DNA from 3 places in the Vibrio pelagius genome. Region 1 is predicted to be linked to each of the others. Evidence: predicted binding sites of a transcription regulator. Region 1 holds the regulator's gene; each other region holds the start of a gene.

Region 1 (3,286 bases):
AAACGGCAGTGCCAGGAAGCATCCCTAACTGACTGGTTAAATAGTAACGCCCTACGGAGATAGGTGTTAAACCCATGAGTAAGTTAATTAAGAAAAATGGGAATACCGGAATCAAACGTAGAGAGAATAGGTAGAATGCCCCGTCTTTTTCTACACCTTGGTTGATGGTAGACAGCTTGTCACCAAATTTACTTTGTACCCAGTCTCGTAATAGAAAACGGCTGCTCAAAAACGCCAGTGTTGCACCTATAGTGCTTGCAAACGAGACGAGTAACAAACTGGTCCAGAAGCCGAATAGAGCCGCACCGAGCAGCGTAACCACCGCGGCACCTGGAATTGAAAATGCGGTAATCATTACATAGAGAATGAAGTAGGTTGCTGCTGCTGCAACAAAATGACTCTCTATGTAGCCGTTTAGAAGTGCTTGTTGAGCCTTGGCATTTTCAAGCGTTAAGTACTGGCCAAAGTTGACAGCCAGTATCACTATCGTGGCAACTAAAATTATGCCTAAAATCATTTTCTTACTCATGAGAGCGTCCCTAAATTTTTTGCTTGTAGTTAGTATAGTTAGACAGGAGGAGGAGAGATTAACTTTCAATAGAAAATAAAAAAAGCCACATCAATGTGGCTTTTGACAATTAAGTGATTTGGACTTAATTAATAGAGTTGATAAGCTCATCGCGTCGTTGTTGAGGTATGACCGACCAATGAGTACCGTTGATGGCACCTTCAAGTGCCCAAAGCAGCTCTAAGCTGACACTGGACGAGTGAGACTCTTTTATTGCTTTGTACGCATTAACAGAACCAGACTCATACAAGCTCTCGACGGTATCGATGCCTGCTTTTTTCAACATACGCTCTGTGGCAAGCCGAAGGTTGGGCAAATCTTTTAATCGTGTAGGCTTCGCCGATGATTGGATTTGCTTCTCTTTTTTGGCACAGTCAAGGGACGTTTTTGCCAGTTCGATAATACGTTCTTGAGTCTGCCAGAGGTCTTCTGGAAGAGCAAAATACTTAGTAACGACTGGGAATCCGCGTTTTTTGTATACGTAAGGTTCGAAACCCTGTTGTTCAAATTTTGAAGTAGTATTTTTGTCAGCTCGAATGTGTAATTGATTGTTAACGACCAGTGCAAACATCGTGTCGTCGGCAAAGAGGCCAAAACCGCCAAACATTGAGCGTGACTTAATCTTTCCAAGTGGCTCAAATAACTTCATTGAGTCCTTGAGTATCGGTTTATCCATATTGTTTATCTCGGTGTATTTGAATTACGCCACCAAATAAGCAGGTCCGAGAGATTAGCAAAATGTCGCAATAAAATTGTCAATAAGCCGTAAATTACTACTAAAGGTAGGAAATACTGCATTTTGCCATCGGTAACCCCGCTACCATACCAATAATGGGTTAGGCCGGAGGCTTTGCGTCTCACCCTTTCAAGTGATTTGCCCTGTGCGTGACTGTATAACGAAGAATAAAGTTTTTTGTTGAATGAGGTTCACACTTGTTATTCCAAAATGTGATCTTAATTCAGTTAATTGTTGTATTTATATGCAACAAGGTTTTTATTTTGTCGGAATAAAAAAAACGCACCAAGCGGTGCGTTTTATTAGATTTTTCTAAAGTTTACGTTATTTTAACGTTCTAACTGTAGCTCGCTCAATGATCTCTGGATGCATTTCGAACACGCGTTTTTCGTGATCTTTGTCTTTAATGCGTTCCAACAAGATTTCAAATGCGTTTTTGCCGACACGACGCTTTGGCTGGTGAACAGTTGTCAACGGTGGTGAGAAGTACTCTGCCAGCTCAATATTGTCGTAACCAATCACTGAAATGTCTTCTGGGATCTTAATGCCTTGCTGTTGTAGACGGCTCATAAGACCAAGTGCCATCGTATCGTTGAAACAGAATACTGCTGTCGGGCGATTCTCCATTGCAACGATTTTATCTGCCGCGATAACTGCGGTGTCACATTCGAAGTTACCTTCAAGAATTAGACTGTCATCTGTTTGAATGTTTGCTTCCTCAAGAGCACGGCGATAACCCGCGATACGCTCTACACATGCCGCTTTATCCAAATGTCCACTTAGACAAGCGATACGTTCATGTCCTCGTTCAACCAGGTATTTAGTGGCGAGGTAGCCACCTTCTTCTGAGTTGTCGATGATTTTATCCGCTTGTGAACTCTCTGGGCCCCAGTCCATAACAACTTTTGGAATGTCTGCGTGGCGGTCAAGCATTTCACGCAGTTCTTCAGTTAAGTCAGAACACATTACCAAGATGCCGTCTACGCGTTTTTCAGCAAGCATTCGGATGTAGTCGCGTTGCTTCTCGTAGATACCACCTGTGTTACATAGAATCAGCGTGTAGCCTTGACGGTAACAGTAGCTCTCTACTCCATCGATCACTTCAGAGAAGAATAGGTTGGTTGATTGAGTCACTAGCATACCGATTGTGCGCGTAGAGTTACATTTCAGGCTACGAGCAACAGCACTTGGTGCATAATTTAGTTCATCGACGGCTTTGTTTACTTTTTCTTGAGTCGCTTCTGCGACGAAACGTGTCTTGTTGATCACGTGAGAAACGGTGGTTGTTGATACGCCGGCTAAGCGAGCGACATCTTTTATAGTTGCCATGGCTTTATCCTATTGATAGCTACTTCCTCAGCAGTACGGAGCAAGTAGCCGTTTAAAGCTACCAGAACAAGAGCTTAGAATATGGAGGGCTCTCTCGGTACTAAAGTGCTAAAAAACAAAAAACCGCTTATGAGAGCGGCTTGTCTTAACACCGAAATGCTCTTAGCTAATTTAAAGCATAGCATTTCGAGAATGTTTCATATTTTATCGTTTGCGGTCACAATTTTAGACTGACTAGAAAATACTCGCAATAAAATTCACCCAGAAATCTGGGTGAGTTGTCACATTCTACCTAAATTGTACCCTTAGTCATCAGTGAATTTATTCACCAGCTAAATATTGTGTATCAAGTTTACAGAAAGCGACTAGCAATTCTGCAACACATGCGTAAAAACCAAACTCATCAAATTCACGGCATTTTACTGCGAACTGTGGAACCCAACTAAGGAGCTGTCGTTCAACAAACTCGTGTTGTGTAGCGAAAGCCGTTTCTAGATCTTGTTCACTCTCAAGGTCGTTGGAACGAATAATGATGTTACCCAGGAAATCTAACTCAATGGCTAGGTGGTCAGCAGGCTCTTTCAGATCTTGGTTTACGGCGATGCCGTAAGACGCCATGATGGCTTCCATGTCTTGAGCTGGTTTTGCATTCA
Region 2 (3,286 bases), 1.3 Mb from region 1:
AGCACTTTTGCTTTAGTTGCTTCGATAACAGACTCATCACCCATGTTATCTAGGATGTCACAGATCCAACCTGCTAGCTCTTTTGCGTCTGCTTCTGTGAAACCGCGACGAGTAATAGAAGGAGAACCGATACGGATACCTGACGTTACAAACGGGCTGCGTGGATCGTTTGGTACTGAGTTCTTGTTTACTGTGATGTTTGCTGCACCGAGTGCTGCATCGGCTTCTTTACCCGTGATGTCTTTGTCGATTAGGTCGACTAGGAACAGGTGGTTCTCTGTTGAACCTGAAACGATGTTGTAACCACGAGCGATAAACTCTGCAACCATTGCTTTTGCGTTGGCAACTACGCGTGCTTGGTACTCTTTAAACTCTGGCTCTAGAGCTTCTTTAAACGCTACTGCTTTACCAGCGATAACGTGCATTAGAGGACCACCTTGGCCGCCTGGGAATACTGCTGAGTTCAGCTTCTTGTATAGATCTTCGCCTTCGTTAGAAAGGATAAGACCACCACGTGGACCTGCTAGCGTTTTGTGCGTTGTTGTTGTCACAACGTGCGCGTGTGGTACTGGGTTCGGGTAAACGCCTGCCGCGATTAGACCTGCTACGTGCGCCATATCTACGAATAGGTAAGCACCGACTTTGTCCGCGATTTCACGCATGCGTTTCCAGTCACAGATTTGAGAGTAAGCAGAGAAACCACCGATGATCATCTTAGGCTTGTTCTCGATAGCTAGCTTTTCCATCTCTTCGTAATCGATTTGACCTGCTTCGTCGATACCGTAAGGGATGATGTTGTAAAGCTTACCAGAGAAGTTTACTGGAGAACCGTGAGTTAGGTGACCACCGTGCGCTAGGCTCATACCTAGAACAGTGTCGCCTGCGTTCAGTAGCGCCATGTATACAGCGTTATTCGCTTGAGAACCTGAGTGAGGCTGTACGTTCGCGTACTCAGCACCAAAAAGCTCACATGCGCGCTCGATCGCTAGAGTTTCAACTTTATCTACGTACTCACAACCACCGTAGTAACGCTTGCCTGGGTAGCCTTCAGCGTATTTGTTTGTTAGCTGAGAACCTTGAGCTTCCATTACACGTGGGCTTGTGTAGTTTTCTGAAGCGATTAGTTCGATGTGTTCTTCCTGGCGAAGAGTTTCTTCTTGGATAGCTGCGAATAGATCCGCATCGTAATCAGCGATGTTCATGTCACGCTTAAGCATCTGTATCTCCTGACTCAGATTGTACTGAAAGTTTCAAAAAAACCACATAACGACCGAAAGCAAACGTTTTCGTCACCGTTTTAATGGGACGCATCATACATAATTTGATCTAGGTCATAAAGAGCTAATTGCAATTTTATCATGCAGTTTCTTCATAATGACATATAAGCTTCATCATACTTATGCGACACATCGCATCAGCACGCGACTTACTGTCAATTTTTCGCTTTACACCCTGTAAAACGAACATTACATAGGTTTACCTTAATTTTGAGTCTCAAGCTACCGAAAATCCATGTTTTTATCTACTATGCACGCCTTTATTGGCTAGGTAATTATAAAAACGATGGAAAAACACTCACGTAAAGAAGATTGGGTTGCCATTCTTACAGGAACCTTCTTAGTCGCACAAGGCGTCTTCTTTTTACAGTCTGCTCAACTACTTACTGGCGGGACCACGGGCTTGGCTCTACTATTGAGTCAATTTCTACCTATCACCTTCGGTGTACTTTACTTTATCGCAAACTGTCCATTCTATGTATTGGCGTGGAGACGTTTTGGGCGTAATTTTGCCATTAGCAGTGCTTTTTCCGGTGCTTTAGTGTCTGTTTTTGCAGATCATCTGTATTTAGTCATCTCGCTTGATGCCTACAATGAGATTTATTGTGCGATCGCTGGCGGCTTGCTCATGGGGCTTGGCATGTTGATTCTATTTCGCCATCACTCCAGTTTGGGGGGCTTCAATGTTTTGTGCCTCTACATCCAAGACCGCTATGGTATTTCAGTGGGTAAAACTCAAATGGCGATTGATGTCTGTATCCTATTTGCGTCGTTCTTCTTTGTATCACCTTGGATTATCGCCGTTTCAGTACTTGGGACTGCGGTATTGAACGTTGTGCTCGCTATGAACCACAAACCGACACGATACTCGGTTAGCTACAGCTCATAAGCTTGCAGGTTAGCCCTCGCTTTCTCGATTTTGAGTCAAAATAAAGTTAGTGCTTTTGTTTGGGATACTTAGCTGCTTTTTATAAACAAAGCAGCTAAAATCGTTTACTTTTATGACACGCGGTTTCCTATGCAAGACTTCCTCTCTGCTGCTCAGGCGAACAATACCTCTATCGTTATTGCCGATTTGGTGTACAACCCTAGTACCCGAGAGTTAAGCACACCTCAAGAAGTCATCAATTTGGAACCACGCTCAATCGAGTTGCTGGAACTTCTGCTACGCCATGTTGGAGAACCACTTTCCGCAGAGTTCATCATCCAAGAGATTTGGCAAAGTAGCTTTATCTCCAAGAATGTCCTAACCAACCGAGTAAGCACGCTGCGTTCGCTATTACAGAAACACCTTCCTGACAGCGACGCCACTAAGATACTGGTGACTTACCCGCGCAAGGGCTATTTTCTCAACCCGAGCTCTGTTCATCTAGAGAGCGTTGAAAGCGAGCAGCCTGCTGAACCAGAGACTGAGTACAGTAAAACATCAGCAAGCCCACGCTGGCTATGGCTAGTGACACTTATGCTACTCACAAGTACAATCACATTGGGCTATCTGTGGTGGCAATCTCCAAACCACAGCTCTGAACTCACTCGACAGCAACGTCTAATTCCTAAGGTTGAGCTATTGCTCAGTCGCATTGATGTCGTCGGTGACAACGCTAGACAATACCGAGCAGCGATTAAGGCTCTGTTATTACAACAACAGATCGAATACTCCTATACTGATCTCGCGAATCAGGATGCTCCGAGCTACTTTGTCGACCCGTTAGATAACTCTCCTTTCTTTCCGGGCGCAAAAAACATGCGTACCAGCGATTATCTGTTAAATATCCAATTGAAAGACCAAGAAACGGACGATCACCTTGCAGCTCAGGTCAGTCTAATCTACCCAAGCTCCGGTAAACTGGCCTTTCGTGGCGTCTATAGCATTGATGTCAATGATCTGATTGATAGTCTCATGGCGATCAATCGAGAACTGGCTGACTACTTCGCGTTACCTCAGCCAGAAATGCCGCATTGGTCTATCGATAACAGCCAGCTTGGTGCATTGCTGACTAAGCAATTTG
Region 3 (3,286 bases), 650 kb from region 1:
GCGCTTTTCCAACAAATCTTTAGGAAATGCGCTCTTTTTTTCAGCTAAACTATTTATTCATGCAATGTGATGCACCCGTCAATTTGTGACTTTAATTACACTTTGCTGGCTGCAAACGATTTCATTTGTGACCTCACTCTAATTGTGCAACACAATGTAACAAGCAGCATACATTAGTGACTTTGATCACAGAAAGTTTCTGGGTATTGCATAAACTTAAAGCCTAAGGTCAATTAAGGATTCAACATGAACAGTCGTATTACCCTGGCGCTGGAAAGTGCTCCAGCTTCATTGAAAGCACTTTTAAGTGACATCGTATTAGCAGACAACTTTGACGCCACCATCTCTAAAGAGCAGTTTCAAAGCTTGCTGGATGCAAGCGGTCTTTCTGACAAAGAAGTTCGTCTAGCTTTACTGCCAATCGCAGCTGCGTTCTCTTACGCACCACTTTCTGATTTCTACGTTGGCGCAGTAGTGCGCGGCCTATCTGGTCACATCTACTTCGGTGCAAACATGGAAATTGCAGGTGCACAGCTAGGTCAAACGGTACACGCAGAACAAGCGGCAATCAGTCACGCTTGGATGAAAGGTGAAAAAGGACTTTCTGATATCACCATCAACTACAGCCCTTGTGGTCACTGTCGTCAATTTATGAACGAATTGACTACGGCTAATGAGTTGAAAATCCAGTTACCAGAACGTGAAGAGCGTTCACTCCAAGATTATCTGCCCGACTCTTTCGGCCCTTCTGATCTTGGTATCACCGAAGGCCTGATGACAGAACTTGACCACAAGTACACGACTGAAGAGACAACACCTATTGTTGTTAAAGCTCTAGAAGCCATGAACCGCAGCCATGCCCCTTACACCAAAAACCTAAGCGGTGTTTCACTTCAACTTGCGTCTGGTGAGATCTTCTCAGGTGCATACGCAGAAAACGCGGCATTTAACCCGAGCTTGCCTCCACTTCAAGTAGCGATGATTCAAGTGATGCTGGCAGGTAATAACTTCGACCAAATCGAGAGTGCAGCTCTGGTTGAAAACGCACAAGGCAACATCAGTCACTTGGCAGAGACTCAATCAACGCTAGAAGCAATTAACCCAGATATCCCAGTCACTTACTTAGCAATATAACTGCATTAAGTTAACATGCGATTTACATAAGCAGCCCTCTTTTAGTCGGCTGCTTTTTTTATGCTTAAAATTCACTAAAACCATCACGCAAACGTTTGCTTTTGAGGTTGGAATGAGTATGATCTCCCCGTTCTCAAATACTCGTTCAACATGTTCGGAAGGAATAACTATGTTTGGTACCGCCACTCGTGACAATGCTACTCGTGTACTTCTATTGGGCTCTGGAGAGCTAGGCAAAGAAGTTGCTATTGAGTGTCAACGTTTAGGTTTAGAAGTGATCGCTTGTGATCGCTACCCAGATGCCCCTGCAATGCAAGTTGCTCATCGTAGTCATGTCCTAGACATGCTGGATGGCGATGCGCTTGAAGCTATCATTAAGCTAGAAAAGCCGGATTACGTAGTACCTGAAATTGAAGCCATCGCGACCAGCAAACTGGTTGAATTAGAAGAAAAAGGCTTAAACGTTGTTCCTACTGCAAATGCGACCAAGCTGACAATGAACCGTGAAGGGATTCGTCGCCTCGCAGCAGAAGAGCTGGAACTAATGACTTCACCTTATCGCTTCGCCGATAGTTTTGAAGATTTCTCTGCCGCGGTAGAATTTGTCGGTATCCCTTGTGTCGTCAAACCCGTAATGAGTTCTTCTGGCAAAGGTCAAAGTGTTATCAAGAGTGAAGGCGATATCCAAAAAGCGTGGGACTACGCTCAAGAAGGAGGTCGTACTGGCGCTGGACGAGTCATCGTAGAGGGCTTTATCGACTTTGATTACGAAATCACCTTGCTGACAGTTCGAGCGGTGGACGGTATTCATTTCTGTGCGCCAATCGGCCACCGACAAGAAGACGGAGACTATCGCGAGTCATGGCAACCACAGGTGATGTCTGACAATGCACTTAAGGCTGCGCAATACACCGCAGGTAAAGTGGTTGACGCTCTAGGTGGATACGGCATCTTTGGTGTAGAACTGTTCGTCAGAGGTGATCACGTGATCTTCAATGAGGTCTCACCTCGTCCACACGATACCGGCCTAGTTACATTGCTGTCTCAGGACTCCTCTGAGTTTGCTCTGCACGTCCGCGCATTTACAGGCATGCCAATCAAGAATATCACTCAGTACGGCCCTTGTGCGTCTGCCGTTGTTCTTGGTCAGGGTACGTCGACAAATATTCGTTTCGAAGGTTTGGAAAACGCATTAAATGCTCCTCAAACTCAGGTTCGATTATTTGGTAAGCCAGACATCAATGGCCGCCGCCGCTTAGGTGTCGCCCTTACTCGCCGTGATAGTGTTGAGTCAGCGATTGAAGACGCCGTAGAAACCGCTTCTAAGATTAAAGTTATCTACTAGGGCGTGTTGACCTTTCGTGGTTAAATTTTGTTCGAGATAAAAGCGTTTTAATCGCGGCGAGGGAGAAGTAGCCTAGTCATTCTAAGCAAATCTCCCTCAACAAAGAGTAAAACGCTTTTAGCCGAACCCTTCGGGCAGCGTTTGCTGGTCATTTCTACTGCGTTATCGGCTTCTCATGTAGGCTAGCTACACATCAAAGCCTCTGCCTTGTATAAATACCCAGCAACTCGCTGCAAAAACCAGCTCGAAAGATCAACGCGCCCTAGAGCCTGTAACCTTTATCGGTGACATTTGTTCGCGTACTCTCCAGCGGAAGAAAACCAAAGACGGGCCTCAATGCCCGTCTTTGTCGTTGCTAAATTGTATGCAGGTTTTATTAAGCCTGACACTCAATCAAGTAGACCTCTTCGGAAAAGCGAGATAAACCTTTCTTGGCGATCTTAGGATGATCGTCATCAGCAATATCTTGATTTAACTGTGTAATCTTGTATCCAGAGAATAGCTGCTCTACTTCATCTCTAGGTACGCTGAATGGAGGCCCACTCATCTCTTCTTGATCGTAATCCAGAGTCACCAATAAGATCTTACCACCCGGTTTTAGTAACTGCTTCAGCCTAGCCACATACTGTACTCGCATCTCTTCAGGCAGTGCCACTAAAGAAGCACGGTCGTAAATTGTATCAACCGCTTGAATCGGCGCTGTGAAGTAATCACCAGTGTAGATACTGAGTTCATCAAACTGGTACAACTCATGTTGACCATTAATCTGCGTCACCATCGGCGTATAAAAATGTTCCGAGAAAAATG

The links. Region 1 encodes PurR, which represses purine synthesis genes. Its sites were predicted from a motif close to TNANGNAAACGTTTNCNTNA; they were not measured.
Region 2: a site for PurR is predicted at 1,273-1,292, ahead of glyA (serine hydroxymethyltransferase). Genes of this name have one in related genera too.
Region 3: a site for PurR is predicted at 1,218-1,237, ahead of purT (formate-dependent phosphoribosylglycinamide formyltransferase). Genes of this name have one in related genera too.

The regions. Positions count from the first base shown of each region.
Region 1 covers NZ_AP025503.1:1,157,817-1,161,102, forward strand. Annotated here, with positions in the region: gene vsple_RS05230 (TVP38/TMEM64 family protein) at 1-529, opposite strand, end outside; gene vsple_RS05235 (TfoX/Sxy family DNA transformation protein) at 654-1,244, opposite strand; cyclic di-GMP riboswitch class I at 1,373-1,457, opposite strand; gene purR (HTH-type transcriptional repressor PurR) at 1,629-2,633, opposite strand; gene torD (molecular chaperone TorD) at 2,955-3,286, opposite strand, start outside.
Region 2 covers NZ_AP025503.1:2,448,333-2,451,618, forward strand. Annotated here, with positions in the region: gene glyA (serine hydroxymethyltransferase) at 1-1,217, opposite strand, end outside; gene vsple_RS10665 (YitT family protein) at 1,564-2,166, shown strand; partial or broken gene vsple_RS10670 (winged helix-turn-helix domain-containing protein) at 2,296-3,286, shown strand, end outside.
Region 3 covers NZ_AP025503.1:1,808,387-1,811,672, forward strand. Annotated here, with positions in the region: gene cdd (cytidine deaminase) at 247-1,134, shown strand; gene purT (formate-dependent phosphoribosylglycinamide formyltransferase) at 1,304-2,479, shown strand; gene vsple_RS07775 (thiopurine S-methyltransferase) at 2,856-3,286, opposite strand, start outside.